Regions from separate parts of the Paraburkholderia graminis genome, predicted to be linked through region 1. Evidence: predicted binding sites of a transcription regulator. Region 1 holds the regulator's gene; the other holds the start of a gene.

The links. The regulator LexA, encoded in region 1, represses DNA repair genes until DNA is damaged. The targets are predictions, from matches to a motif close to ACTGTATNNNNATACAGT.
Region 2: recA (recombinase RecA) is a predicted target of LexA. The motif match lies at 8,091-8,108, and genes of this name have one in related genera.

The regions. Positions count from the first base shown of each region.
Region 1 covers NZ_CP024934.1:1,752,242-1,767,665, reverse strand. Annotated here, with positions in the region: gene CUJ91_RS07905 (RNA polymerase sigma factor) at 1-400, opposite strand, end outside; gene CUJ91_RS07900 (LysR family transcriptional regulator) at 538-1,452, opposite strand; gene gcl (glyoxylate carboligase) at 1,618-3,393, shown strand; gene hyi (hydroxypyruvate isomerase) at 3,497-4,306, shown strand; gene CUJ91_RS07885 (2-hydroxy-3-oxopropionate reductase) at 4,419-5,327, shown strand; gene CUJ91_RS07880 (DUF3597 domain-containing protein) at 5,928-6,329, shown strand; gene CUJ91_RS07875 (asparaginase) at 6,464-7,495, opposite strand; gene CUJ91_RS07870 (CysB family HTH-type transcriptional regulator) at 7,607-8,533, opposite strand; gene CUJ91_RS07865 (sulfate/molybdate ABC transporter ATP-binding protein) at 8,619-9,677, opposite strand; gene cysW (sulfate ABC transporter permease subunit CysW) at 9,677-10,756, opposite strand; gene cysT (sulfate ABC transporter permease subunit CysT) at 10,753-11,655, opposite strand; gene CUJ91_RS07850 (sulfate ABC transporter substrate-binding protein) at 11,808-12,866, opposite strand; gene lexA (transcriptional repressor LexA) at 13,178-13,840, shown strand; gene CUJ91_RS07840 (hypothetical protein) at 13,948-14,328, shown strand; gene CUJ91_RS07835 (DUF2939 domain-containing protein) at 14,458-15,159, shown strand; gene CUJ91_RS07830 (universal stress protein) at 15,245-15,424, opposite strand, start outside.
Region 2 covers NZ_CP024934.1:3,335,655-3,351,078, reverse strand. Annotated here, with positions in the region: gene CUJ91_RS14950 (YodC family protein) at 218-478, opposite strand; gene CUJ91_RS14945 (hypothetical protein) at 496-798, opposite strand; gene dgoD (galactonate dehydratase) at 1,130-2,278, opposite strand; gene CUJ91_RS14935 (FadR/GntR family transcriptional regulator) at 2,372-3,079, shown strand; gene CUJ91_RS14930 (hypothetical protein) at 3,104-3,445, opposite strand; tRNA gene CUJ91_RS14925 (tRNA-Met) at 3,552-3,628, opposite strand; gene CUJ91_RS14920 (MFS transporter) at 3,744-5,402, opposite strand; gene CUJ91_RS14915 (sensor histidine kinase) at 5,620-7,167, opposite strand; gene CUJ91_RS14910 (response regulator transcription factor) at 7,176-7,955, opposite strand; gene recA (recombinase RecA) at 8,189-9,262, shown strand; gene recX (recombination regulator RecX) at 9,270-10,133, shown strand; gene CUJ91_RS14895 (DUF2889 domain-containing protein) at 10,382-11,086, shown strand; gene sucC (ADP-forming succinate--CoA ligase subunit beta) at 11,116-12,285, shown strand; gene sucD (succinate--CoA ligase subunit alpha) at 12,417-13,298, shown strand; gene CUJ91_RS14880 (TerC family protein) at 13,443-14,147, shown strand; gene CUJ91_RS14875 (pilin) at 14,293-14,925, shown strand; gene CUJ91_RS14870 (PglL family O-oligosaccharyltransferase) at 15,089-15,424, shown strand, end outside.

The sequences.
Region 1 (15,424 bases):
CGTCGCGGATCAGGAGCGCCTGTGGATCGGCGCCGCCCGCGCTCCACCCCTCGAACGTGGCGTCGTCCATCGTGTCGTCGAACTCCACTGTTTCATGCGACGACGCGCGCCGCCGCCACTCCGTGTACCAGGTGCGGCGCACGATCGCGAGCAGCCACGGCCGCGCCGAATCGCCGCGGAACGTGTCGAAAAAGCGGAACGCGCGCATGAAGGCTTCCTGCACGACGTCGTCGGCATCGTTCGGATTGCCGCACAGCCAGCGCGCGAGGTTGTACGCGGCGTCGAGATGCGGCAGCGCGAGCTGCTGGAAACGGCGGCTGCGCGCGGCATCGGTCTCGCCGTTCGCGCGGGCAGCGTCTGAATCGGCGTCTGAATCGGCGTCTGAATCGATCTGGACCACCTCGGCCCTCCAGGGCATGTGCGGCTATGCGGTGCGGTTCGTCGTCAAGCTTCACATCGCATAACCGGCCATGCGCCGAGTTTATTCCCGCCGCGGCGCGCCGCTGACAAAAAACCGCGGCAGAACCCGAAACAGCGCTAATACGCGGGCCGGTTCCAGTAGTCCTCGCTCGCGTAAATCTCCTTCAGATAATCGATGAAATAGCGCACCTTGGCCGGCACGTAGCGCTGCTGCGGGTAGACCGCGAGGATGTCGTAGTCGGGCAGCGCGAATTCGTCGAGCACCGTTTCGAGTTCACCGCGCGCGAGCTGCTGCTGGATTTCCCACGTGGAACGCCAGCCGAGGCCGAGCCCTTCGGACACCCAGCGGTGCAGCAGTTCGCCGTCGTTGCAGTCGAGCGTGCCGCCCACGCGCACCGTGACGAGCTTGCCGTTGCGGCGGAAATACCAGCCGCGGTTCTGCCCGCCTTGCAGATTGAACGCGAGGCAGTTGTGGCGCGGCAGATCTTCGAGCGTTTTCGGCTTGCCGTGCTGGCGGAAATACTCGGGCGTGCCGCAGACCACGCGCCGGTTCGACGCCAGTTTCACCGCGACGAAGTTCGGGTCGACCGCGCCGCCGATGCGAATCGACAGGTCGTAACCCTCGCGCACCAGGTCCACCACACGGTCGGTCAGGTTGAACGACACCTGCAATTCGGGCTTGTCGGCGACAAACGCGGGCGCGAGCGGCGCGACATGCTTGCGGCCGAACGCGGCCGGCGCCGACACGATCAGGTGGCCGTTCACCGCCCGCCGCCCCGCGCTCAGTTCGTTTTCCGCCTGATCCCACTCGGTCAGAAGACCGCGGCAGCGCTCGAGAAACGCGGCGCCGTCTTCGCTGACGACGAGCCGCCGCGTCGAGCGGTACATCAGCTTCACGCCGAGGCGCTTTTCGAGCGCGTCGATGCGCCGCCCGAGAATCACCGGCGACACGCCCTCTTCCAGCGCGGCGGCCGCGAGGCTGCCTGCGTCCGCGACACGCACAAACGTTTCGATCTGCTTGAAGCGGTCCATGTCTGTCTCCTCACGCTTTTTTGCCCGCGTCGCCCGCCCTCCGGCATTCCATACTTTTTGTTTCGAAATAAGCGACGCGGACTGATCTTATCAAACCTTTAGGTCGAGCCTAAAGTGCGTTCAACAGCCTTAATCGCCATTTCCCAGGACATTCAGGAGACATTCATGGCCAAGATGAGAGCCGTCGACGCCGCCGTGCTGGTGCTCGAAAAAGAAGGTATCGACACCGCGTTCGGCGTGCCGGGCGCCGCCATCAACCCGTTCTACTCGGCGATGCGCAAGGCCGGCAACATCAGCCACGTGCTCGCGCGTCACGTCGAGGGCGCGTCGCACATGGCCGAAGGCTATACGCGGGCGCAGCCCGGCAACATCGGCGTGTGTATCGGCACGTCGGGTCCCGCGGGCACCGACATGATCACCGGTCTCTACTCCGCCCAGGCCGACTCGATTCCTATTCTGGCCATCACGGGCCAGGCGCCGCGCGCGCGTCTCTACAAGGAAGACTTCCAGGCCGTCGACATCGAGTCGATCGCCAAGCCCGTCACCAAGTGGGCGGTGACGGTGCGCGAGCCGGCGCTCGTGCCGCGCGTGTTCCAGCAGGCGTTCCATCTGATGCGCTCGGGCCGCCCCGGTCCGGTGCTGGTCGATCTGCCGATCGACGTGCAGCTCGCCGAAATCGAATTCGATATCGACACCTACGAACCGCTGCCGGTCTACAAGCCGAAGGCGACGCGCAAGCAGATCGAGGCCGCGCTCACGCTGCTCAACGATTCCGAGAAGCCGCTGATCGTCTCCGGCGGCGGCGTGCTGAACGCAGCCGCCGAGGACCTGCTCGTGAAGTTCGCGGAAACCGTCGGCGTGCCGGTGATCCCGACGCTGATGTCGTGGGGCGCGATTCCCGACGACCATCCGCTGATGGCCGGCATGGTCGGTCTGCAGACCTCGCACCGCTACGGCAACGCGACGATGCTCGCGTCCGACTTCGTGCTCGGCATCGGCAACCGCTGGGCGAACCGTCACACGGGCAGCATCGATGTCTACACGAAGGGCCGCAAGTTCGTGCACGTCGATATCGAGCCGACGCAAATCGGCCGCGTGTTCGGTCCGGACCTCGGCATCGTGTCGGATGCGAAGGCGGCGCTCGAACTGTTCGTCGAAGTGGCCAGCGAATGGAAGGCCGCGGGCAAGCTGAAGGACCGCAGCGCGTGGGTCGCCGATTGCCAGCAGCGCAAGCAGACCATGCATCGCAAGACGCACTTCGACAACGTGCCGATGAAGCCGCAGCGCGTCTACGAAGAGATGAACCAGGTGTTCGGCCGCGACACCTGCTACGTGAGCACGATCGGTCTCTCGCAGATCGCCGGCGCACAATTCCTGCACGTCTACAAGGCGCGCAACTGGATCAACTGCGGCCAGGCGGGCCCGCTCGGTTGGACGATTCCGGCCGCCCTCGGCGTGCGCGCAGCCGATCCGCAACGGCCGATCGTCGCGCTCTCCGGCGACTACGACTTCCAGTTCATGATCGAAGAACTCGCCGCCGGCGCGCAGTTCAAGCTGCCGTACGTGCATGTGGTCGTGAACAACTCGTACCTCGGCCTGATCCGCCAGGCGCAGCGCGCGTTCGACATGGACTTCTGCGTGCAGCTCGGCTTCGAGAACATCAACTCGCCGGAAATGAACGGCTACGGCGTGGATCACGTCGCGGTGGCCGAAGGTCTCGGCTGCAAGGCGATTCGCGTGTTCAAGCCGGAGGAGCTCAAGCCGGCGCTGCAAAAAGCGCAGTCGATGCTCTCCGAGTTCAACGTGCCGGTCATCGTCGAAGTGATTCTCGAGCGCGTGACCAATATTTCGATGGGCGCCGAGATCGACGCGATCAACGAGTTCGAGGAACTGGCCACGACGCGCGAGGACGCGCCCACCGCAATCAGCATCGCCGACTGACATCGCAAGACATCACCGGTTCGATCATGCAGGCGCGATGCGCGGCCGCGTTGCGCCTGCATGACGATCCACTCCACCGACCGACCAGCGAGACCTACGCACCATGCCGAAATTCGCAGCGAATCTCACGATGCTTTTCAACGAAGTCCCGTTCCTCGACCGCTTTGCGGCGGCGGCGGACGCGGGCTTTCACGCCGTCGAATTCCTGTTTCCGTATCCGTATGCGATCGCCGAGCTGAGCGAGCGTCTTCAGCAGAACCGGCTCAAGCTCGTGCTCCACAACCTGCCTGCGGGCAACTGGGAAGCCGGCGAGCGCGGCATTGCGTGCCTGCCCGATCGCGTGAGCGAATTCCAGGAAGGCGTGGGCCGCGCGATCGAATATGCGAGCGCGCTGAAGGTGCCGCAACTGAACTGCCTCGTCGGCATTCCCGGCGCGGGCATCGATGCCGACAAGGCGCGCTCGACCATCGTCGATAACCTGCGTTTCGCGGCCGGCGAACTGAAGAAAGCGGGCATCCGGCTGCTCGTCGAACCGTGCAACTCGTACGACATTCCGGGCTTCGCGCTGAACCGCTCGAGCGAAGGTCTTGACGTGATTCGCGCGGTCGGCTCGGACAACCTGTTCCTGCAATACGACATCTATCACATGCAACGGATGGAAGGCGAACTCGCGGCCACGATCAAAAAGAATCTGCCGCACATCGCGCACATCCAGCTCGCCGACAACCCGGGGCGCAACGAACCCGGCACCGGCGAAATCAACTACCCGTTCCTGTTCGATCTGCTCGACTCGATCGGCTACGACGGCTGGATCGGCTGCGAATACAAGCCGCGCACCACCACCACGGCCGGCCTCGTCTGGGTGCAGAGCGTGGCCGGGCAAACGCGCGGCGCCGCGCACGCGGCAGCGTGAGCCAGGCGCGATTCATCTTCACCGCATTGCTCGAACCGGGCGCAGCGCGCCTTTGAAGCACGTCCCCTCGCGGGCGCGCAAACAACACTGGAAACACTGGAGATTCAGACACATGGCAAAGATCGGTTTCATCGGGCTCGGCATCATGGGCGCGCATATGGCGCGCAACCTTCTCAAGGGCGGTCACACGCTGTTCGTGAACGGCGCGTATCCGGTGCCGGAAGACCTGGGCAAGAGCACGAACGTGGTGGCCGATTCCACCGCCGTCGCGCAAGCCGCCGACATCGTCATCATCATGGTGCCCGACACGCCTGACGTTGCTAACGTGCTGTTCGCCGACGACGGCGTCGCCGCCGGTCTGACAGCGGGCAAGCTCGTGATCGACATGAGCTCGATCTCGCCGCTCGACACGCAGGCGTTCGCGAAGAAGATCAACGCGCTCGGCGTCGACTATCTGGATGCGCCGGTGTCCGGCGGCGAGGTCGGCGCACGCGAGGCCACGCTCACGATCATGGTCGGCGGCCCCGAAAAAGCGTTCGCGCAGGCCAAGCCGCTCTTTGAACTGATGGGCAAGAACATCTCGCTGATCGGCGATAACGGCGCGGGTCAAACGTGTAAGGTCGCGAACCAGATCATCGTCGCGTTGAACATCGAGGCCGTGGCCGAAGCGCTGCTGTTCGCGTCGCGCTCGGGCGCCGACCCGGAACGTGTACGCAAGGCATTGATGGGCGGCTTCGCTTCGTCGCGCATTCTCGAAGTACATGGCGAGCGCATGACGAAGCGCACGTTCAATCCGGGCTTCAGGATTGAACTGCATCAAAAGGATCTGAACCTGGCACTCGACGGCGCACGCAAGCTAGGCATCGCGCTGCCGCATACCGCAAGCGCGCAGCAACTGTTCAGCGTGTGCGCAGCGAACGGCGGCAAGGCGTGGGATCACTCGGCGATGGTTCGCGCGCTCGAGATCATGGCCAACTATGAAGTCGCGCAGGCGCCGGATAGCGAGGCGAAAGCGGCCTGATGTCGCAAGGTTGCTTCGCGGCTTGCGGAGCAGCGTAGTAACACCGATTGCCGCCGACGCCGCTTCCTTCGGCACGTCACGGCAATCCAATGTGGGGCGCCTGTTCCGTCGCGCGGCATCGCGGCGGAGCGGGCAAATCGAGCCGCTCTGGGCTGAGAGCGGCAAAGTGGGGTCCGCAGCGGCACCCGGCGGCGCCGGGGAAGCCTTGGTCGGTCAGACGTCGTCGTCGGGTGTCCGGCTGTCGGATTCATCGTTATGCGCTTTCCGCCAATCTCTCGCAGCAGGTGCGCCATGCGCGCCGCCTGCCAGCGCCTGTCTTTGCAGATTCCCTCGCACGTTGGCTCGCAAGTCCGCTTGCATTTGCTTGCAACTCCGCGTCCGCGGCACGACCTTTTTTGACACTTCGGTCCGCGCTTTTCTCCTACACTCCCTGAGTCTGGTTGCAGCGTATCGGCGATCACGTACGGCTTGCCGATCATTGCAGCGCATGTGCCCTGCTTCGTTCGCCCGAGTCGAAACGACTTGCAACGACTCGCAACCAGTGTTCAACCCGTGAGCGGTATGTGCTTGCGCCGGTAACCCATCTGCAAAGGATTCAGAATGAGCATCTTTGGTGACATCGTGAACAAGCTCTTCGGCAAAGCGAAGCCCGACCAGCCCGCACCGGCAGTCGAGCCGACACCGGACCCGGCAGCGGCGCAAGCTGCCGCACCGCAGGCTGCACCGGCGCCCGCGCCGCTGGCCGATGTGGACGTCGCTGCCGTGATGGACCAGTTCGTCAGCGAGAGCGGCCAAACGTTGAACTGGCGCACGTCGATCGTCGACACGCTGAAGGCGCTCGGCGTGGACAGCAGCCTCGAGCATCGCAAGGAACTCGCACGCGAACTGAAGTACAGCGGCGACACGAACGATTCGGCGAGCATGAATGTCTGGCTGCACAAGCAGGTAATGCAAGCGCTGGCGGCGAACGGCGGCAAGTTGCCCGCGGATCTGGCGGACTGACGTCCATCGCGACAAACGTCAAGCTCAAACGATAACGCGGCGCCAGGTCGATGACCTGAGCGCCGCGTTGTCATTTGACGTTCATCTGCGGGACACGTTTCCGACTTTGAATCGGGCCGCTCGCGCGAGATCGATCAGTACGTATCGAACGCCTTTTGCAGTGCAACCGGCCCCGCGCCGCCCGCGGCCAACGCGAGCATCAACAGCACGCGCGCCTTGTACGGATTGAGCGAGCCGGCGCTGACGAAACCGAGTGCATCGTCGGCGGCTGCGCCGTTGCGCATCACATGTCCCGAACCCACGCGCGACGAACGCACGACGGCGACGCCCTGCGACGCTGCATCGGCGAGTGCCTGCGCAAGCGACGCGTGAATCGAACCGTTGCCCGTGCCCGCCACCACGATGCCGCGCACGCCGGCTGTCACGAATGCATCCACGGCGATACGCGATACGCCCGCATAGCTCGCGACGATCTCCACATGCGGCCAGTTCGCGCCGATCACGAACTCGGTCGCGCGCGTATGCGGACGCACGACGCTGCGCTGAAACTCGACGCGCCCGTCCTGCACCCAACCCAGCGCGCCAATTTCCGGCGACTGGAACGCATCGACGGCATAGGTGCTCGTCTTGACCACGTCGCGCGCGCTGTGAATCCTGTTGTTGAACGCAACCAGCACGCCCTGCCCGCGTGCGGCCGGATTCGCTGCAACGGTGACCGCATTCAGCAGATTGAGCGGACCGTCCGCCGACAACGCCGACGCCGGACGCATCGCGGCGGTCAGCACGACCGGCTTATCCGACTTGACGGTCAGATGCAGCAGATAGGCCGTTTCCTCGAGCGTGTCCGTGCCGTGCGTGATGACGACGCCGTCGATGTCGTCGGCGGCAAGCAGCGTGTTGACGCGTTGCGCGAGCGTGGTCCACAGCGGCATCGCCATGTCCTTGCTGTCGATGCTCGCAATCTGCTCTGGCGCGATGCGCGCCACCGTCGACAACGCCGGCACCACGGAGAGCAATTGTTCGACGCCGACCACGCCGGCCTGATAGCCGGAAGTGTTGGTGGCGTCCGCGGCGGCGCCGGCAATCGTGCCGCCGGTCGCCAGCACGGCGATGCGCGGCAGCGGCGCCGCAGCGCTTGACGAAGAGGAGGAAGTCAGTGTGTTCATGGCGGCGATTGTAAGCGATGATGCGCCGCCCTCTCGCGCCGTTGAAGTCCTCACAAACCCTTTGGTTGCTTAAGCGGATCGTTTAGGCAGATCGCTTAAGCAATCGCGCGCTCACACCGCCTCGCGCAATTGCACGGCGATTTCCGCCTCCGTCAATTGCGGCGCGAACATCTCGATCAGCCGATACGCGTACGCGCGCAGGAACGCGCCCTTGCGCAAGCCGACGCGCGTCGTGCTCGCTTCGAACAGATGCTGCGTATCGAGCGCGACCAGTTCCGTGTCGCGCTTCGGGTCATAGGCCATTGCGGCCACCACGCCGATGCCCATGCCGAGTTCGACATACGTCTTGATCACGTCGGCGTCGATCGCGGTCAGCACCACGTCGGGCAGCGCGCCCGCTTTCGCGAACGCCTGGTCGATATGCGAGCGGCCCGTGAAGTCCTGGTCATACGTGACGATCGGGAATTCGGCGATTTCGTCGAGCGTCAGATTCGGGCGGCCGACGAGCGGATGATCCTTCGGCACGACCACGACGTGATGCCACGAATAGCACGGGAACGTGACGATGTCCGGGAAACGGTCGAGCGCCTCGGTCGAGATGCCGATGTCCGCCTCGCCGTTGATGATCATCTGCGCGATCTGCTGCGGGCTGCCCTGACGCAGCGCGAGATGCACCTTCGGAAAGACCTCGGTGAACTGGCGAATCACTTTCGGCAACGCGTAGCGCGCCTGCGTGTGGGTGGTCGCGACCACGAGGTGGCCGCTGTCCTGATCCGCGAACTGGCGCGCCACGCGGCGCAGATTCTCCGCGTCGAGCAGCATCCGCTCGATCAGTTGATGCACCGCCTTGCCAGGTTCCGTGAGGCCGGTGAGCCGCTTGCCGCGTCGAATGAAGATGTCGACGCCGAGTTCGTCTTCCAGATCCTTGATCTGTTTCGATACGCCCGACTGCGACGTGTACAGCACGTTCGCCACTTCGGTCAGGTTCATGTTCTGACGCACGGCCTCGCGCACGAAGCGCAGTTGCTGGAAGTTCATGTTGAAGTGTCCGGTTCAGCGAAAATTGAATTATTGGAGTGGGTCGCGTTGGATCGAATCGGGTTGCGCATGCGTGCTGAGCCGCTCATTGCGCCGGAAATACGCGCAGCGCGCGCGGCACGGCCGTCACGCCGTCGCCGACCGCGAGTTGCAGCTCGCGCCATGATTCGCGATCGAGTTCGGCTTCGAGCAGATGGCCTTCGCGGCCCGCGAGTTCCACTCGCACCGAGCCGCCCAGCGTCACGACACGCCGCACATCGACGACGATACCTTCGCGGTGCCCCGCCGACTGCGGATACAACTGCAGATCGTGCGGACGCACATAGGCGAAAGCCGGGCCGCTGAAGTCGGTGCTGATCGCAACCGGCAACGCCGCGCCGTCCACCACGAAACCCCTTGCGTCGACCTTGCCGTGCAGCCGGTTGGCCGCGCCGAGAAACTCATAGACGAACGAAGTCTGCGGATGGTCGTACACGTCTTGCGGACTGCCGACCTGCTCCACGTGTCCATGATTCAGCACGACGATGCGGTCCGCCACTTCGAGCGCCTCTTCCTGATCGTGCGTGACAAAGATCGTCGAGATATGCAGGTCGTCGTGCAAACGCCGCAGCCAGCTACGCAGTTCCTTGCGCACCTTGGCGTCGAGCGCGCCGAACGGTTCGTCGAGCAGCAGCACTTTCGGTTCGACGGCAAGCGCGCGAGCGAGCGCGATGCGCTGCCGCTGGCCGCCCGACAGCTCCGACGGATAGCGTTGCGCGAGCCAGTCGAGTTGCACGAGCTTCAGCAGCTCATGCACCTTTTCGCGGATCACCGCTTCCGAAGGCCGCTCTTTCCTCGGCTTCACGCGCAGCCCGAACGCCACGTTCTCGAACACCGTCATGTGACGGAACAGCGCGTAATGCTGGAACACGAAGCCCACTTCGCGCTCGCGCGCGCCGACCGTGGCGACGTCCTGGCCTTGTAGTTCGACCTGTCCGCCATCCGCGTATTCGAGGCCTGCGATCACCCGCAGCAAAGTGGTCTTGCCACAACCCGAGGGCCCGAGCAGCGCAACCAGTTCGCCCGGCGGAAAATCGAGCGAGACGTTATCGAGCGCGACGAAATCGCCGAAGCGCTTTTGCAGGTTACGTACGGTGATACCCATTACAGCTCTCCTTGCTTGAGCGGGTGTTGCTGCGAGACTGATGTTTTGAGCGGCCTGGAGCCAGACGACGAGGCCGACGACGACGCTGGGGACGACGACGCCGACAGCGCCGACGGCAGCGTGACAGGACCAGCATGTGCGGGCACGTCGCGCACGTCCGACAGCTCCGCCGACATATGACGCTCGGCGAGCAGCTTGAGCGCGAGCGTCACGAGCGCGAGCAACGCCAGCACCGACGCCACGGCAAACGCCGCCGAGAAGTTGTATTCGTTGTAGAGAATTTCGACGTGCAGCGGCATCGTGTCGGTCTGCCCGCGAATGTGGCCCGACACCACCGACACCGCGCCGAATTCGCCCATCGCCCGCGCGTTGCACAGAATCACGCCGTACAGCAGGCCCCATTTCACATTGGGCAGCGTGACGCGGCGGAAAATCTGCCAGCCGGACGCGCCGAGCACATGCGCGGCTTCTTCCTCGTCGTTGCCTTGCGCCTGCATCAGCGGAATCAATTCGCGCGCGACGAACGGGAACGTGACGAAGATCGTCGCGAGCACGATGCCCGGCACCGCGAAAATAATCTGTATGTTGTGCGCCTGCAGCCACGGACCGAACCAGCCCTGCGCGCCGAACATCAACACGTAGATGAGACCCGAGATCACCGGCGACACGGAAAACGGCAAATCGATCAGCGTGGTCAGCAGCGCCTTGCCGCGAAACTCGAACTTCGCGATGCACCACGAAGCCGCGAGGCCGAACACGAGATTGAGCGGCACCGCGATCGCCGCGGTGATCGCCGTGAGCTTGATGGCGGCGAGCGCATCCGGGTCCGCGAGCGACTCCAGATAGAAGCCGAGCCCCTTGCTCAACGCCTGATAAAACACCGCGACGAGCGGCACGACGAGAAAGAGCGCGAGAAACAGCAGCGCGATGCCAATGAGAATCCAGCGCACCACGGGCGGCTCAGTCACGGGGTCGGGCCGGCGCGCGGCAGTCAGCGGCGCGCGTGCGGGCGCGGCATGCGCGTCAATGCTTTCGGCGCTTTCGGCAGGCTTGAGGGTTTCGACAGACTGGCGGCTCATTGCACACCTCCGCCAATCGCCGCGACGCTCGTCACGCTCGCTGCGGGCGCAGGACCGGAACCGCCGCGGCTCGTGCGCCGCTGCAAGTACCACTGCAACGTGTTGATGAAAAGCAGCATCAGGAACGAGACGACGAGCATCACCACGGCAAGCGCGGTCGCGCCTGCGTAGTCGTATTGCTCGAGCTTCGTGATGATCAGAAGCGACGTGATCTCCGACTTCATCGGCACATTCCCGGCGATGAAGATGACCGAGCCGTATTCGCCGAGCGCCCGCGCGAACGCGAGCGCGAAGCCCGTCAGCAACGCCGGGAAAACCGCCGGCAGCACGACGCGGCGAAACGTCAGCCAGCGCGACGCGCCGAGGCAGGCGGCGGCCTCTTCCTGTTCGCGCTCGAACTCCTCGAGCACCGGCTGCACCGTGCGCACGACGAACGGCAAGCCGATGAACGTCAGCGCGACCAGCACGCCCACCGGCGTAAAGGCGACCTTCAGGCCGAGCGGCTCGAGAAACTGTCCGATCCAGCCGTTGCCCGCATAGACAGCCGCGAGCGAAATGCCGGCGACCGACGTCGGCAGCGCGAACGGCAGATCGACCACCGCGTCGACGATGCGCTTGAACGGAAACGTGTAGCGCACCAGCACCCACGCGACCAGAAAGCCGAACACCGCGTTGATCAGCGCGCCGCCGAGCGCGGAAAAAAACGTCAGCCGGTATGAAGCAAGCACGCGCGGCGAGCTGACCGCGCGCACGAACTGGCTCCAGTCGAGGGTCGCCGTTTTCAGAAAAGTCGCCGCGAGCGGAATGAGCACCACGAGGCTCAGATAAGCCACCGTGATGCCGAGGGTCAGGCCAAAACCGGGCAACGCGCTCGGCTTTCGGAAGGTCAACGTCGTCATGCTCGTACTCTTTCAGTTGATGCTCGTGTTGCAGGCCTCGGCGTCCCGATCGGCCAAAAGCGCGCCCGCGGCGCGCTCCTTCACGACGCCTGACGGCGCGTCGCGTTTGCCCTGTCCGCGCCGGGTTGCGGCGCGGACCTGGACGATGCTACTTACTGCGGCTGATAGATCGAATCGAACACGCCGCCGTCGGCAAAGTGCGTCTTTTGCGCGTTGGTCCAGCCGCCGAACGAATCGTCGACCGTGTAGAGCTTCAGCTTCGGAAACTTCGCGGTCAACTCGGCCGGCACCTTGTTCGAACGCGGACGGTAGAAGTTCTTCGCGGCGATTTCCTGGCCTTCCTGGCTGTACAGGAAGTTTAGATACGCCTCGGCGAGCTTGCGCGTGCCGTGCTTGTCGACGACCTTGTCCACCACCGCGACCGGCGGCTCGGCCAGAATACTCACCGACGGCACGACGATTTCGAACTTGTCCGTGCCGAATTCCTTGATCGACAGGAACGCCTCGTTTTCCCACGCGATCAGCACGTCTCCGATCCCGCGTTGCACGAAGCTGGTGGTCGCGCCGCGCGCGCCCGAATCGAGCACGCCCGCATTCTTGTAGAGCTTGCCGACGAATTCCTTGGCCTTCTGGTCGTTGCCGCCCGGCTGATGCGCGGCGTACGCCCACGCGGCCAGGTAGTTCCAGCGCGCGCCGCCCGAGGTCTTCGGATTCGGCGTCACGATCGACACGCCCGGCTTCGTCAGATCGTCCCAATCCTTAATGTGCTTGGGGTTGCCCTTGCGCACCAGGAACACGATCGTCGACGTATAAGGCGATGCGTTGTCGGGCAGGCGCTTCTGCCAGTTCTTGTCGATCAAGCCCTTGTTGGCGAGCGCGTCGATGTCGTAGGCGAGCGCAAGCGTCACGACGTCGGCCTGCAGGCCGTCGAGCACCGAGCGAGCCTGCGCGCCCGAGCCGCCATGCGACTGCTTGAACGTGATGGTTTCGCCGGTCTTCGCCTTCCACTCCTTGCCGAACGCCTGGTTCACGTCCTGATAGAGCTCGCGGGTCGGGTCGTAGGAAACGTTCAGCAGCGTGTTGTCGGCGGCTTGCGCCTGGCCGATTGTGCCAATTACGCCGAGCGCGGCCGCCGCGCCGAATGCGAGCGCGGCGATGATGCTCCGCGCCTTATGGGTAGTCCGTGCCCGCCCCGTGTTCCGATGATTCATGTCCTGTTCTCCGCGTGTTGGTCCGCTAAAGCTGCGAGTGGTGTTGTTTTGCGTCGGGTCACGTGCACATGAGCGCGACTGGAGGCCAGTCTATCGAAGGGCTTTCATCATTAAAAATAATGTTTCCTCATTTTTTAATACGCAAAAGTGGTAATGGCAGCCAGACAAGGCGTTGCGGCATGCAAACCGATGTTTTGACGTCGATTGACGACGTTGCAGCGCGGTGCTTGAGCGCGAACTTAAAGTAAAGCTTGAATTGCGCCGAATACTGTATAAAAATACAGTCACCTGTTCATACATACAGTGGCGCCATGACAAAACTCACCGCACGACAGCAGCAGGTTTTCGATCTGATCCGCCGGGCGATCGAACGCACCGGCTTTCCGCCCACCCGCGCGGAGATCGCCGCCGAGCTGGGCTTCAGCTCTGCCAACTCGGCCGAAGAGCATTTGCGGGCGCTTGCCCGCAAGGGCGTGATCGAACTCGCCGCCGGCGCGTCGCGCGGCATCCGTCTGCTGCCCAGCCAGGACTTCGGACAGGACGGCACCCAGCATCAGTTCACGCTGCCGCATCCGAGCATCATGCAACTGTCGCTGCCGCTCATCGGGCGGGTCGCGGCCGGTAGCCCGATCCTCGCGCAGGAACATATCGCGCAGCACTATGCGTGCGACCCGGCGCTGTTCTCGAGCAAGCCCGACTACCTGCTGAAGGTGCGCGGCCTGTCCATGCGCGACGCGGGCATCTTCGACGGCGATCTGCTCGCGGTGCAGAAAAGAAGCGAGGCGAAAGACGGCCAGATCATCATTGCCCGCCTCGGCGACGACGTCACGGTCAAGCGCCTGAAGCGCCGGCCGAACGGTATCGAGCTGATCGCCGAGAACCCCGATTACGAAAACATCTTCGTTGAGACAGGCAGTGCGGACTTCGCGCTGGAAGGCATTGCTGTCGGTCTGATTCGCCCCGGCGAGTTCTGATCGCGCCTGCCGGGTTGGTCGCCTGTCAGTACACCGTACACAGGCGGATCAACCCTCGCCTGCCACTCACTACCGCAGCACACACGTTGAATCGCCCGGAGAGCCTCATGGAACGCCTTGCCCGCCTGTTGCCGTTTCGCCAGTTCGGCCGTTTGCGCCATCTGCGCAAGCTGGTGCCCTGCTCACTGATTGAAGCATCCACGGCCGCCACTGCGTCGCTGTTCGATTCGCCGGTGAACGGCTCCGGTGCGCATGCCGCTTCGTCATCCTTACAGGCGTCTTTGTTGCCGTCGTCGTTGCCGGCGTTCGCGCGGGTGTCGCTGAATTCCGGGCTCAACACCGCGGAGCCGGCGCGTCGCGCGCCGGTGCGGGTTTATCACGGGCCGTCGCGGCTCATCATGGTCGGCACCATGGACGCGGTGTGCAGAATGATCGACCGTTGCATCGCCGACGAAACCAACGTCCAGGGCGCGGTGTTCGAGTCCTGATGTGCGGTAAGGTGTGCGGGCGCGTTGCGGGAAACGTCGTTCGTCGCATCGAACGGGAATCATGAGTGGGGATCGTTTCGGCGCAACGCCGGTCCACGTTCGATCTCACCTGATGGAGAATCCCGGCCCATGGCAGCAGTATCAATACGCAAGAAGCGCGGTGCTCGTCCGCTTGTCGTCGCGCTGATCGTCATCGCGATAATCGCCGGCTTGGGCTTTGGCTATGCATCGCCGTATATCGCGCTCAACAACCTCAAACGCGCCGCCGACGCGCGCGACGCGCAGACGGTGAATCAGTACGTCGATTTCCCGGCGTTGCGCGAAAGCCTCAAGCAGCAGGTGACGGGTTTGCTGACGCGGCGGCTCGACTCGCGCGGAAACGGCAACCCATTGGCCGCGATCGGCGCGATGATCGGCGTCGCATTGATCGGCCCGCTAGTCGATGCGTATGCGACGCCCGACGGCGTGGCCGCGTTGCTCAACGGCATGCCGCCGCGCGGCGTACCGGGCGAACGGCCGCCCGCGCCGCCGGCTGCGAGCAATCCGGCTGCGGCAAATGGACCTGCGCCGGCAGCGCCGGGCAGCGCTAATAGCGCGGATCAAAGCGGCGCGGATCAAAGAGCCGGCAATGGCGCCAACTCCGGTGGAGAAGGCAACGCGGCGCATGGCGCCACGCCGCCGCAGCCGCCGGAAACCACCGCCGGTTATCGCGGCATCAACGAATTCGTCGTTACATACCAGCACGGCGCCGGCGACGCGCGTTACTCCGCGATCTTCCTGCGCGAAGGCCTGTTCACATGGAAGCTGGCCGCGGTCAATCTGAACGAGTGAGCGGGAGCGCGGCGCTTGGGCGTTGAAGTTCGCGAATTCGACAGCCGCACTCGCGCCGCGAAGGTCGCAAGCGCGAGCCGTGTGCTCAGGCCGCCTCTTGCTGCTGCTCCTGCGCCGATGAACACGCCACCAGGATACTGCACGACACGCGATCGAGCAGCGGCGTGTTGCCCGCGCCCATCCACCATCGGGACAAGCCGGTGCGGCAGCGGTGGCCGACCACTACGAGGTCGACATGCAGTTCATTGGCCAGATTGGCGATCTC
Region 2 (15,424 bases), 1.6 Mb from region 1:
GCAAGGCGGCGGTGACTGTGCGCCTTGCCGCGTCACCTCGGGCGACGCGTAGTTCGCACGCGTCGCGTAGACAAGCGGCGGTGCGCCTTGCCGCGTCACCTCAGGCGACGCGCGGTCCGCACGCGTCGCGTAAAAAACGCCGCGCAGTTTTGACGCGCGGCGCAGTAGACACGGCCGCTCATCTCAGCGAGCGAATCCGCTAGTACCCGGCAATCCGCTACTGCCCAGCAGCCGGCAACCGCCTCTCCACTTGCGCCGGCTCCAGCGTTGCCTCGGGAAACATCTCCTGCATCAGTTCCCCCGTATCGGTGAACCATTGGCAGATCAGCCAGTTCCCTGACGCGAACAGCACCGGACCGCTCCATGTGACGGTCATCGGCGATCCGCCCGATTTCAGCCTCAGCACATCGCCGACGCCGTATGCCGGCCTGGCGAGCCGGGCCGTTCTGGCGATGCGCGTCGATAGCATGTTCAGCATGTGGCCGCCCGATCGATTCATTCGAGGCCCAGCCGATGCCCGACGATCGGCGCGCTAAAGAGCGCGATCGCGCAGCCTGCCGCTTTTCCTTCGAGTTCGGCTGCGGCCGCGTGCGCGCCGTAGACATGCGCCAGCACGTCGAAAAGCTGCGGAATGCAATAGATGACGGCGGCGGCGATGAACCATTTTTCGAGCGCCGCGATGCGCCAGCCGCGTTCATACGCGATGGCCGCGCCGATGATGCGCAGCACGCCGAACAGCGCGAGCGCGCCGACGGCCGCCTGTTCGCGCAGCAGATAGTCCGGAATGAATTCGCCCATGAAGCCCCCGATGCATTTTGTTGTCGAGTGCATTTGAGCAAGGACCACGCCATGTGACTGTCTGATGCCGAACAAAGGGCGCGAGCGCCTTTGTCGACGGGGCTTTGCGGGGTGCGGAGGCAAGCGGCGCGAGCGTCTTGAGAGCGCCGCTGGAGCCACTTCGGTCCCGGACGTTACGTTACTGAGACGGCCGCGCGTCACGTCGCCGTAACGTGTGGCTGCGTCGCGCGAATCGCCCGGCTGTCGACGCACAAAAGAGAACGCCGCCCGCAGGCGGCGCTAGTCAGTTAGTCAGTTAGTCAGCAAACCGGCTCAGTCAGCAAAGCTCCGCTCACCACTCCGCGACGCTGCCGTCCGCGTGACGCCAGACCGGATTGCGCCAGCGATGCCCGACCTTCGCCATCTCGCGCACCTTCTCTTCGTTCACCTCGATACCGAGACCCGGACCTTGCGGAATCGACACGAAGCCGTCTTCGTATTTGAAGACTTCCGGGTTCCTGATGTAGTCGAGCAGGTCATTGCCCTGGTTGTAGTGAATGCCGAGGCTCTGTTCCTGGATGAACGCGTTGTAGCTCACCGCGTCGATCTGCAGGCAGGTGGCGAGCGCGATCGGACCGAGCGGGCAGTGCAGCGCGAGCGCGACGTCGTAGGCTTCCGCCATCGACGCGATCTTGCGGCACTCCGTAATCCCGCCCGCGTGCGACGCGTCCGGCTGGATGATGTCGACGTAGCCGCCCGACAAAATGTGCTTGAAGTCCCAGCGCGAGTACAGACGCTCGCCCAATGCGATCGGCGTGTTGGTCTGGTTGACGATGTCGCGCAGCGCCTCCGCGTTTTCCGACAGCACCGGCTCTTCGATGAAGAGCAGCTTGTACGGGTCGAGCTCTTTCGCGAGCACTTTGGCCATCGGCTTGTGCACGCGGCCGTGGAAATCCACGCCGATGCCAATGTCCGGTCCCACCGCCTCGCGCACCGCGGCCACGTTGTTGATGACGCCTTGCACCTTGTCGAAGGTGTCGATGATCTGCAGTTCTTCCGAGCCGTTCATCTTCACGGCCTTGAAGCCGCGCTCGACCACGGCGCGCGCGTTGTTCGCAACGTCGCTCGGACGGTCGCCGCCGATCCACGAATACACCTTGATCCTGTCGCGCACCTGGCCGCCGAGCAGCGCGTGAATCGGCACGCCATGATGCTTGCCCTTGATGTCCCACAGCGCCTGATCGACGCCGGCGATCGCGCTCATCGTGATCGGACCGCCGCGATAAAAGCCCGCGCGGTACATGACCTGCCAGTGGTCTTCGATCAGAAGCGGGTCTTTGCCGATCAGATAGTCCGACAGTTCTTCGACGGCGGCGGCGACCGTATGCGCGCGGCCCTCGACCACCGGCTCGCCCCAGCCGACGATGCCTTCATCCGTCTCGATCTTGAGGAAGCACCAGCGCGGCGGAACGATGAAGGTTTCGAGCTTGGTGATTTTCATGGCGTGCGTCTCCACTCATTGCGAAATATTCGAGGGTTTCCATGCTACCGCACAATCGCGCTAAAGTACTATTAATAGTACTATTCGCCACATATTGAGCGGCGCCGCCGCCGGGAGAAAGCTATTCAGCACGATCTGCATGGGCGCGTCGCGCATTTGCTGGGCACGGCGATTTTGCGTGGCGACTACGCGCCCGAATCGATCCTGCCGCGCGAGGCGGAGTTAATGGGCACTTTGGGGGTGAGCCGCACGGTGTTGCGCGAGGCGCTGCGCACGCTGACGTCGAAAGGGCTGATCGAATCGCGGCCGCGCGTGGGCACGCGTGTGCGCCCGAGGCACGCGTGGAATCTGCTCGATGTCGATGTGCTCGACTGGTATTCGCGCGTCGCCGAGCCGATGCAATTCGCGCTCAAGCTGCAGGAAATGCGCGAGATGATCGAGCCGTATGCCGCCGGTCTCGCGGCGGCTTCGCATGCGGACGACACGTTCGGCGCGCTGGCCGCCGCTCACGCGGCGATGGCCGCGGCGCGCAATGTCGACGAATGGGTAAGGGCGGATCTGCAGTTTCACCTGAGCGTGCTGATCGCGTGCAGCAACGAATTGCTGATTCCGCTCGGCACACTGATCGAACGTACGCTCGAGGCGCAGCTTCGGCTGAATGCGAAGCGCGCGGAGGTTTTCAATGCGTCGCTCGCGGAACATACGGCCGTGTTCGAGGCGATTCGCGAACGTGATGCCGCCGCCGCGCGCGACGCGATGGCGGGGCTGCTCGGCGTGACGCGCGGGCGCATCGAGGCGTGATCGCGCCGGCTCCCGGCGGCTCGCTTACTTGGCTTCCGGACCCGTCGTGGCCGCGCCCGACGACGGCGCCAGTTCATAACAGCCCGGCGCTTTCTTGCTCGCCTCGGAGGCTTGCGAATCGATGCATTTGAAGGCGCTCTGATCGCGCTGCACGAAGATCGTATCGGCCGGGCCGCCGTCGGCGCGAGGCGTATTGACGACGGCGACGATCCTGTAGCCGTTCTGCAGAAGCGTCGACAACGTGGTCTGGCTTGCGCGCCACTGGTTGTCGGTCGGAGTTTGCGCCTGAGCCACGGTCACGGAAGCGGCGCCCCAAAGCGCGATCGATGCGATGGCCACGGCGCGCGCGGCGGTGCGGAACGTCATCAACAATCCTCCTTGAAGTTGCGAGTGTCGGTGCCTGAATGAAAAATAGACAGCCAGAAACGAAAAAGCCGCTGGACCTTGTGGGTCAGCGGCTTTTTCTTGCAACTGGTGGCGAATCAGGGACTCGAACCCCGGACCTGCGGATTATGATTCCGTCGCTCTAACCAACTGAGCTAATTCGCCGAAAGAAGCGAGATTATGGGGATAGCGCCGAGGGCTGTCAACCCCCGGCGCGCAACTTTTTAAACTGCCGCCTCATGAGCCCCCAAGCGCGGGCCTGCGGGGCGGCGGATCCCGGTCAATCCTTCGCGTAAATGTCCGAGTCTTTCGTTTCGCGGACGAACAGCATGCCGATCACAAACGTGATGAGCGCGATCACGATCGGATACCACAAGCCCGAGTAGATGTTGCCCTTCGCCGCGACGATCGCGAACGCGGTGGCCGGCAGGAAGCCGCCGAACCAGCCATTGCCGATGTGATACGGCAGCGACATCGACGTATAGCGGATACGCGTCGGGAACATCTCCACCAGCATCGCCGCGATCGGTCCGTAGACCATCGTCACGTAGATCACGAGGATCGTCAGGATCACCACGCTCATCGGCCAGTTGATCTGCGACGAGTCGGCCTTCGGCGGATAGCCCGCGGACTTCAGCGTCGTGGCGAGCGTCTTGTCGAACGTCTTGCCCTGATCCTTGGCGTCCGCGGCCTTGCCGTCATACGTGTTCACCACCGTATCGCCGACCTTGATCTGCGCCGCCGTGCCCGCCGGCGCCGCGACGTTCTCGTAGTTCAGGCCGGCCTTCGAAAGCGCGCTCTTCGCGATGTCGCAGGAACTCGTGAACTTCGACGTGCCGACCGGGTTGAACTGGAACGAGCATTCGTCGGGATTCGCGATCACGACGATCGGCGCCTTGGCCGTAGCCGTTTCCAGCGCCGGGTTCACATAGTGCGTGAGCGCCTTGAAGAGCGGGAAGTACGTCAGCGCGGCGATCAGCAGCCCGGCCATGATGATCGGCTTGCGGCCGATGCGGTCCGACAGCGAGCCGAAGAACAGGAAGAACGGCGTGCCGATCAGCAGCGCGATGGCGATCATGATGTTGGCCGTCGCGCCGTCGACCTTCAGCGTCTGCGTCAGGAAGAACAGGCTGTAGAACTGGCCCGTGTACCACACCACGGCCTGGCCGGCCGTCAGGCCGATCAGCGCGAGAATCACGATCTTCAGGTTCTTCCACTGGCCGAACGCTTCGGTAAGCGGCGCCTTCGACGTCTTGCCTTCGGCCTTGATGCGCTCGAACACCGGCGATTCATGCAGTTGCAGGCGAATCCACACCGAAATGGCCAGCAGCACGATCGACGCGATGAACGGAATGCGCCAGCCCCATGCGCCGAACGCGTCTTCGCCCATCGCCGTACGCACGCCGAGAATCACGAGCAACGAGAGGAAGAGGCCGAGCGTGGCCGTCGTCTGAATCCAGGCAGTGTAGAAGCCGCGGCGTCCCGGCGGCGCATGTTCCGCCACGTAGGTCGCGGCGCCGCCGTACTCGCCGCCGAGCGCCAGGCCCTGCAGCATCCGCATCGCGATGAAGATGACCGGCGATGCGATGCCGATCGCCGCATAGCCGGGCAAGAAGCCGACGAGGAACGTCGACACGCCCATGATCACGATCGTGACGAGGAACGTGTACTTGCGGCCGACCATATCGCCGAGCCGCCCGAACACCACCGCGCCGAACGGCCGGACCGCGAAACCCGCGGCGAAGCTGAGCAGCGTGAAAATGAAGCCGGCAGTCGGATTGACGCCGGAGAAAAAGCTCTTGCTGATGAAGGCAGCCAGCGAGCCGGCCAGATAAAAGTCGTACCACTCGAAAACCGTACCTAGCGACGATGCGAAGATCACCCGCTTCTCATCGCGCGTCATGGGCACGGGCGAAATGTGTCCGCCTACGGTAGCCATATGTCGTCTCCAATATTGATATGCACGCGGTGCGCCGGCCCGCGGCGTTCCGTGCAACCGATTATTGGAGTGAAAACTTACGGCCTACTGACGTGAATGGTTGCGCCGGCGGCTTGCTAACCCGCGACGAAGGTTCGTGAAAATAGGTCAATTCTGGTTCAACGCCGTGCAATATGCTGTGAACGCCGGACAACTTGGCTTTGGCGGCTTATGGCTGTCAGCCCGCGTTAGGGTAAGTCCTGCCCCGCTCGAGCACATGCAAACTGACACGCACCAGCGTTCCCGCGAGCCGCGGCGCGGATTGATAGACGTTGTCGTCGATCGTCAGCTCGCCGCCGTGCATCGTCGCGATCTCGCGGACGATCGCAAGCCCTAGGCCGCTGCCGTCGCCTTCGCGGCCGAGAATCCGGTAAAAGCGCTCGACGACCCGCGAACGTTCGGCGGCTGGAATGCCGATGCCAGTGTCTTCCACTTCGAGATGCACGAGCCGCGCGGCGGCGTCGCGCCTCACTCTTACGGTGATGCGGCCGCCCGCCGGCGTGTAGCGGATCGCGTTGTCGATCAGGTTCGACAACATCTCGCGCAGCATGACCGGATTGCCGTCGACCTCGACGGGTTCTTCCGGCGCCTCGTAGCCCAAATCCATCTGCTTGGCGAGCGCGGCCTGCACCCAGTCGCGCACGGCATTGCGCGCGACTTCCGTCACTTCCACCGGCGTGAAGATCTGTCCGGACATGCGGTTTTCGGCGCGCGCGAGCGCAAGCAGTTGCGTGACGAGCCGCGCCGCGTGCTCGGAGCTTGTCGCGATCTGCTCGAGCGAGCGATGCACTTCCGCCGACGCGTCTTGCCGCAGCGCCAGCTCGGCCTGAGTGCGCAGGCCGGCGAGCGGCGTTTTCATCTGATGCGCGGCGTCGGCGATAAAGCGCTTTTGCAATTCCATGTTCTGCTCGAGGCGCGTCAGCAGATCATTGAACGACGTGACGAGCGGCTCGATCTCCGGCGGCGCGCGACGCGCCTCGAGCGGCGACAGATCGTCGGGCCGACGCGCGCGGATGTGCGCCTGCAGCGCGTGCAGCGGCGCGAGGCCGCGCGAAAGGCCGAACCACACGAGCAGGATCGCGAGCGGCAGGATCACGAACTGCGGCAGGATCACGCCTTTGATGATGTCGTTGGCGAGCTGGCTGCGTTTGTCGAGCGTCTCGGCGACCTGCACGAGCACCGGCTCCGCGCCGGGCGTCTGCGGGAATTCGACCGTCGTATAGGCCACGCGGATGTCGTTGCCGCGCAGCATGTCGTCCCGGAAAGCGACAAGGCCCGGTTGCGGCCGGTCGTCTTCGTGCGGCAGCGGCATGTCGCGCTCGCCCGCCACCAGCTCGCCCCGCGTGCCGAGCACCTGATAGAAAACACTGTCGACGTTGTCCGTCCGCAAAAAGTCGCGCGTGGAATCGGGCAGCGTCAGTTCGGCCACGCCGTTGACCGGATGAATCTGCCGAGCGAGCACGTAGGCGTCGGTTTCCAGCGCGCGGTCGAACGGCCCGTTCGCGATCGACTTGGCGACCAGATAAGTGACGGCCAGGCTCATCGGCCAGAGCAGCAGCAAAGGCGCGAGCATCCAGTCGAGAATTTCGCCGAATAGCGAGCGGGGGCGCGCCTCGGCGGCGGCTTCGGTTTCGTCGGGCGGGGCGAACGGATTGGCGTAGCGCTCGTCGCGCGCCTCGTCGAGGTCCGCCGCGCGGGCCGTCGCGCGATCTGCGCGTGCGGACATGATGTGCTCTATTTGTAGTGGTGACTCGCCGGCATTCCGCCGGCCGGCGTTGACGGCGATGGTGCCGGTTCGGGCTCGGCGGGTGTGGTTGCCGCCGCATTCGCACTGGCATTCGCGGGCGCGACCGCTTTCTCGAGGCAGTAGCCGAGCCCTCGCACGGTGATGATGCGCACGCCGCTCGGCTCGATTTTCTTGCGCAGCCGGTGCACATAGACCTCGATTGCGTTGTTGCTGACTTCCTCGCCCCATTCGCAAAGATGGTCGACGAGCTGTTCCTTCGAAACCAGCCGGCCGATCCGTTGCAGCAGCACTTCGAGAAGACCCAGTTCGCGCGCGGACAGGTCGATCACCTGATCGTTGATATAGGCGATCCGGCCCACCTGATCGAAGCCCAGCGAACCGTGCCGCACGATCGTCGGACCGCCGCCCGCGCCGCGCCGCGTGAGCGCGCGTACACGCGCTTCGAGTTCGTTGAGGGCAAACGGTTTGGCCATGTAGTCGTCGGCGCCGAGGTCGAGGCCCTTGACGCGCTCGTCGACGCTGTCCGCGGCGGTCAGAATCAGCACCGGCAGGTTCGAATTGCGCGCGCGCAGGCGGCGCAGCACTTCGAGCCCGGACATGCGCGGCAGGCCGAGATCGAGAATCAGCAGATCGAAACTTTGCATCGACAGCGCGGTGTCGGCCTCGACGCCGCTCTTCACGTGATCCACGGCATAGGCCGATTGGCGGAGTGATCGAACCAGGCCGTCCGCGAGTATGCTGTCGTCTTCGGCAATCAGAATTCGCATGATGCGCCAGCTCAGGGCCTTGGCCGGCACCTCGGGTGTCCCCGCGGCGCACAGCGGTCTCCGAATCATTGTGGGTGGTTGGGCGGCGCGACAGTAAAAATGCGCGTTCGCATCAGAATCACGCTTGCCAAAACCACTGTTTTTTTATACAGTGTCTGAGTTTCGTGTGCTGTCCTTCAAAACTGGACGACACATCTGCCTCAGACGCCGTTCATCATAGCAAAGGACGATTCATGGAAGAAAGCAAGAAAGGCTCGGCTGGACTGACTGCTGAAAAGAGCAAGGCACTCGCTGCCGCCCTCGCGCAGATCGAAAAGCAGTTCGGCAAAGGGTCGGTCATGCGGCTCGGCGCAGGTGAGGTAGTCGAAGACATCCAGGTCGTTTCCACCGGATCGCTCGGCCTCGACATCGCGCTGGGCGTCGGCGGTTTGCCGCGTGGCCGCGTGGTCGAAATCTATGGTCCGGAGTCGTCGGGTAAGACCACGCTGACGCTGCAAGTCATCGCGGAAATGCAGAAGATCGGCGGCACGGCAGCGTTTATCGACGCGGAACACGCGCTGGACATTCAATACGCGGGCAAGCTCGGCGTGAACGTGAACGACCTGCTGGTGTCGCAGCCGGACACGGGCGAGCAGGCGCTGGAAATCGCCGACGCACTGGTGCGCTCGGGCTCGATCGACATGATCGTGATCGACTCGGTCGCGGCGCTCGTGCCGAAGGCTGAAATCGAAGGCGAAATGGGCGACTCGCTGCCGGGTCTGCAAGCGCGTCTTATGTCGCAAGCGCTGCGCAAGCTCACGGGCACGATCAAGCGTACTAACTGCCTCGTGATCTTCATCAACCAGATCCGCATGAAGATCGGCGTGATGTTCGGCAATCCGGAAACCACCACCGGCGGTAATGCGCTCAAGTTCTATGCGTCGGTGCGTCTGGACATTCGCCGCATTGGCTCGATCAAGAAGAACGACGAAGTGATCGGCAATGAAACGCGCGTCAAGGTGGTCAAGAACAAGGTTTCGCCACCGTTCCGCGAGGCGATCTTCGACATTCTGTACGGCGAGGGTATTTCGCGTCAGGGCGAAATTATCGACCTGGGCGTGCAGGCCAAAATCGTCGACAAGGCCGGCGCGTGGTACAGCTATAGCGGTGAGCGTATCGGCCAGGGCAAGGACAATGCGCGTGAATTCCTGCGCGAAAATCCGGACATTGCTCGTGAGATCGAAAACCGCATCCGCGAATCGCTGGGTGTGAATGCAATGGCCGAGGCAGTGACCGGCGCAGGCGCAGAAGTCGCGGACGAAGAGTAACCACTACGTGATACGCAAGGGCCGGCCATTGTCCAATTCTGGACGCAACGTGGGCGGCCCGCGTAATGACGGGAGCGATTCGCCCGAACGTTCGGCGCATGCGGATCTATCCGAAACATCGGATCGCTTTAATCCGTTCGATCGGCCTGAATCGTTCGATCCGTCTGAACCGTTCGACGCACACGATCGCGCCGCAGGCCGTGGCCCGCGGCGCGCGCTGTCTTCAAGCCAGCCCGACCAGTCCGCTGAGCCTACCTACACGCGCTCGAGTGAGTCGCGCGGCTCACGCAACTCGCGTAACAACTCACGCAGCTCGCTTCGTTCGCATGGGTCAGGCACCTCACGCAGCACATCTGCCTCAGACCAAACACCCGGCGACGCAGATCCCGCCCCAAGCGAAGCAAAAAAATCCCAACGCCCAGCACGTTCGCTCAAAGGACGCGCGCTCGGCTACCTATCGCGCCGCGAGTACAGCCGCAGCGAACTTGCACGCAAGCTGAAGCCATTCGTCGAAGAAAGCGATTCGCTTGAGACGCTGCTCGACACGCTCGAAGCCGAAAACTGGCTATCCGATTCCCGCTTCGCCGAAAGCCTGATTCATCGTCGTTCGTCGCGACTGGGTGCGAGCCGCATCGTTGGCGAATTGAAGCAGCACGCGGTGGATCGCACGCTCGTCGACGAAGCGAGCGCTCAATTACGCGAAACGGAACTGGCGCGCGCCCAGGCCGTATGGCGCAAGAAGTTCGGTCAGCTTCCGGAGACCGCGACTGAGCGCGCGAAGCAGGCGCGCTTTCTCGCGTCACGCGGCTTTTCTGGCGCGACGATCGGCAAAATCCTCAAAGGTATCGACGAAGAATGGAGCGGTGAATAACGGTGAAGGGCGCGAAATGACGCGAAACGGCGGAAAGTGCCGCGAAGCGCCAGAAGCAGGACAAGCACCACAAGTCCCACCAACCGCATCACCCGCACTAACGCTTCAACCCAACCTTCCCACCACCAACTCCAGCCATAACCCCACCCATAACCGGCCAGCAGGCCGTCCCCGCCGCATTCCGGGCTGTCCCGAATACCCAGTATGCTAAAATTCACGCGTTTTCCAATTCGGCCTTTCCTTTCCGCATGCCGCTTTCCTCGTCAGTGCCCCGTCAATTGCGCCATCGTCGCGCAATCCGGGCGGAAGCTTATGAACGAGCCGATGGCCTGTGGGATGTGGAAGCGTGCTTGACCGACGAAAAGCCACGCGACGTGGTCCTTGCGTCGGGCGTCCGGCCCAATGGTCAACCGATCCATGAACTCTGGCTTCGCATCACCATCGATCGCAAGCTCAATGTCGTCGACGCCGAAGCGTCGTCCGACTGGGTGCCCTATCCTGGGCTCTGCCAAGCCAGCAATCCCGCCTATCGTGCCCTCATCGGGCTCAATCTGTTCCACAACTTCCGTCGCGATGCTGCCCGTTTGCTGGCCGGCACGGCGGGTTGCACGCATCTCACCGAGCTGTGCGCGATCCTGCCGACCGCAGCGATCCAGGCGTTCGCCGGCGACGTATGGAACACCGGTGACAGCACGCCAGGCGCGAGTGCAAGTTCAGAAAGCGAGTCGACCGACGGCACCGCCGAACGTCTAAACGAAAAACCGCCATTCCAGTTGGGACGCTGCCACGCGCTGCGTTTCGACGGGGAGGCAGTGCAGCAGTTTTACCCGCGCTGGTATGGCCATGCGCCACGCCCAGCAGACCGCCCGGCATCGCCAGACAACGGGGCGGCCCGCCACGAAGGCAGGGGCAATGCGCCCGGCATGTTGGACGGTAGCGGAAGCGATGTTTAATCCAACTCTCAGACTGAAGGGAATCACGCATGAAGATTCACGAGTACCAGGGTAAGGAAATCCTGCGGAAATTCGGCGTCGCGGTACCGCGCGGCAAGCCGGTCTTCTCGGTGGATGATGCGGTCAAGGCCGCGGAAGAGCTCGGCGGCCCGGTGTGGGTCGTGAAGGCTCAGATCCATGCGGGTGGCCGTGGCAAGGGTGGCGGCGTGAAGGTTGCCAAGTCGCTGGATCAGGTTCGTGAGTACTCGAACCAGATCCTCGGCATGCAGCTCGTCACACACCAGACTGGTCCGGAAGGCCAGAAGGTGAACCGTCTGTTGATCGAGGAAGGCGCGGACATCAAGAAGGAACTGTATGTCGGCCTCGTGATCGATCGTGTTTCGCAGAAGATCGTCGTGATGGCGTCGAGCGAAGGCGGCATGGACGTCGAGGAAGTCGCGGAAAAGACGCCCGAGCTGATCCACAAGGTTGCCGTCGATCCGTCGACCGGCCTGAAGGACGCCGAAGCAGACGACCTCGCGAAGAAGATCGGCGTGCCCGACGCGTCGATCCCGCAAGCACGCGCGATCCTGCAAGGCCTCTACAAGGCGTTCTGGGAAACCGACGCATCGCTCGCCGAAATCAACCCGCTGATCCTGACGGGCGACGGCAAGGTCATCGCACTCGACGCCAAGTTCAACTTCGATTCGAACGCACTGTTCCGTCATCCGGAAATCGTCGCGTATCGCGATCTGGACGAAGAAGATCCGGCTGAAGTCGAAGCGTCGAAGTTCGACCTCGCGTACATCTCGCTCGACGGCAACATCGGCTGTCTGGTGAACGGCGCGGGCCTCGCAATGGCGACGATGGACACCATCAAGCTGTTCGGCGGCGAACCGGCGAACTTCCTCGACGTGGGCGGTGGCGCCACGACGGAGAAGGTCACGGAAGCGTTCAAGATCATGCTGAAGAACCCGAACCTGACCGCGATTCTGGTCAACATCTTCGGCGGCATCATGCGCTGCGACGTGATCGCGGAAGGCGTGATCGCGGCGTCGAAGGCCGTGTCGCTGAAGGTGCCGCTCGTGGTCCGCATGAAGGGCACGAACGAAGACCTGGGCAAGAAGATGCTCGCCGATTCCGGTCTGCCGATCATCTCGGCTGACAGCATGGAAGAAGCGGCTCAGAAGGTCGTCGCGGCTGCCGCGGGCAAGGCGTAATCAGCCTCCCACGGCGTTTACCAGGATTACGAATGGCGGCGCACGGTAGCGCACGGGCAACGCGGGCGAGAACGTTCCGCCTCGTTGCTCGTCGCGCCATCGTGTGACGCCAAACGAACAGAGGTCAATACATGTCGATTCTGATTAACAAAGACACCAAGGTCATCACGCAGGGCATCACCGGAAAGACCGGTCAGTTCCATACGCGTGCTTGCCGTGAATACGCAAACGGCCGCGAAGCGTACGTCGCAGGCGTGAACCCGAAGAAGGCCGGCGAAGATTTCGAAGGCATTCCTATCTACGCAAGCGTCGCTGAAGCCAAGGCTGAAACGGGCGCGACCGTGTCGGTGATTTACGTTCCGCCGGCAGGCGCTGCTGCTGCAATCTGGGAAGCAGTCGAAGCCGACCTGGATCTCGCGATCTGCATCACGGAAGGCATTCCCGTCCGTGACATGATCGAGATCAAGGACCGCATGCGTCGCGAAAACCGCAAGACGCTGCTGCTCGGACCGAACTGCCCGGGCACGATCACGCCGGACGAGCTGAAGATCGGCATCATGCCGGGTCACATCCACCGCAAGGGCCGCATCGGCGTCGTGTCGCGTTCGGGCACGCTGACGTATGAAGCAGTCGGCCAGTTGACGGCGATCGGCCTCGGCCAGTCGTCGGCAGTCGGTATCGGCGGCGATCCGATCAACGGCCTGAAGCACATCGACGTGATGAAGATGTTCAACGACGATCCGGATACGGACGCCGTCATCATGATCGGCGAGATCGGCGGTCCGGACGAAGCGAACGCGGCTGAGTGGATCAAGGGCAACATGAAGAAGCCGGTGGTCGGCTTCATCGCCGGCGTCACGGCGCCTCCGGGCAAGCGCATGGGCCACGCCGGCGCGCTGATCTCGGGCGGTGCGGATACGGCCGAAGCGAAGCTGGAAATCATGGACGCCTGCGGCATCAAGGTCACGAAGAACCCGTCGGAAATGGCGCGTCTTCTGAAGGCAATGCTGTAAATCGAAACTGGCGCCCAGTTCGAGCGCCTTTTTTGATACGCTTACGAGATCCTTTCGTAGCGTGCGTTCTCAAAAGCGGGGGAGTTAAACACTCCTCCGCTTTTTTATTGGCCGCGCGTCCGCTTCCTTCTTATTCTTTTGCTCATGCTCGAGTTCCTCGCCACGCTCCATTGGGGCGCAGTCATTCAGATCATCGTCATCGACATTCTGCTCGGTGGCGACAATGCCGTCGTGATCGCGCTGGCCTGCCGCAACCTGCCGCCCGCGCAGCGCACGAAGGGCGTGCTGTGGGGCACTGCGGGCGCGATCCTGCTGCGCGTGGTACTGATCGCGTTCGCGGTCGCGCTGCTCGACGTGCCGCTGCTGAAGTTCGCGGGTGGGCTGTTGCTGCTGTGGATCGGCGTCCGGCTGATGGCGCCGGCGCACGACGCGCACGAAAACGTGAAGCCCGCCGATAAGCTCATCTCGGCGATCAAGACGATCATCGTCGCCGATGCCGTGATGAGTCTCGACAACGTGATCGCTATTGCGGGCGCCGCCGAGGCCGCTGACCCGGAGCATCGCCTCGCGCTGGTGATCTTCGGACTCGTGGTGAGTATCCCGTTGATCGTATGGGGCAGCCAGATCGTGCTGAAACTGCTGGACCGGTTCCCGATCGTCATCACGCTCGGCGCCGCGTTGCTCGGCTGGATCGCGGGCGGGCTCATCATCAACGATCCGGCCGGCGACCGTTGGCCGGTCCTCGACACGCCGCTCGCCGAATACGGCATGAGCATCGCAGGCGCGCTGTTCGTCGTGATCCTGGGTTATGTGATCAAGCGCCGCAACGCGAAATCCGCGGCGGCCTGAAGGAACGCCAAGCATCACACCTGCGTGCGTTCCAGGTTCAACGTTAGCCATTCGGCTGACTGTCCGAGACGAGCGTCGCTCGCTACGATCAAAGCGCCTGTTCCCGATTCGTGGAGCAGGCGCTTTTCGTTTCAGGAGCCTGCCGATGATCGTCACCTTGCCTTATTCCCCTTATTCGCAATCCACGCTGGCGCACTCGCGATTCGCGCGAGCGCGCTGGTCCGCAACACTCGCGCGAGCGTGCCGCCGCGTCGGCTCGCGCCTCGGTCTCGGCTTCACGCTGATCGAACTGATGATCGTGCTGGCGATCGTCGGCGTGATCGCGGCCTATGCGATTCCCGCGTATCAGGACTACCTCGCGCGCAGCCGGGTGGGCGAGGGACTGTCGCTCGCGTCGTCGGCGCGTCTTGCCGTGTCGGAAAACGCGGCGAGCGGCAACGCGTTCGGTGGCGGCTACGCGTCGCCGCCCGCGACGCGCAACGTCGAGTCCGTTCATGTCGACGACGACAGCGGCCAGATCACCGTCGCCTTCACGACGCGCGTGGCGCCTGCTGGCTCCAACACGATCACGCTCGTGCCGTCGGTGCCCGACAACATCGATGCGCCCACCGCGCGCGTCTCGTTGGCGAAGGGCTCGGTGCAGGCGGGCGCGCTCGCGTGGGAATGCTTTGCCGGCGGCAAGACCGCGTCGTCGTTGCCGGCGCCGGGCGCAGGTCCGATGCCCGCGCAGGCGCCGACCTTGCCCTCACACCTCGCACCTCCCGAGTGCCGCGCGTAATGCAACACGCGTGATGCGACACGCGACACGCGCGACGCACGCACGGGTAGCTAGCCGTTCAAACGTAAATCGCTGATTTTCGGGATATTTCGGCCCAGCCGGCGCACAGCGCAAGGATTTTTTTGTATAGTGCGCCGGTTGCTGACGCCCACCCGCTTACTCGATGCCCACACCTTTCGCGCGCTACCTTTCTCTCATTCTGTTGGCTCTCGCGTTGGTGCTGCCTTATGCAGTCGTCAACCATACCTATCCGATTCCGACGTTCTACGCTGAATTCACAGCCCTCGCTTTGTACCTGCTGATGGGCGCCGGCGTGGTCTTGCTGGTCGCGGGTTCGCAGCCGCGCATCGGCTTTGCGTCGCCCGTGGTGGCGCTCGTGCCGCTGCTGTTCGGGCTGTTGCTGGTCGCGCAGTCGGTGCTGCTGCCGGTCTCGCAACCGTCGATGAACTGGCTCGGCGGCGGCTTTCTGTTGGCTGCATTCATGGCGACACACGCGGGC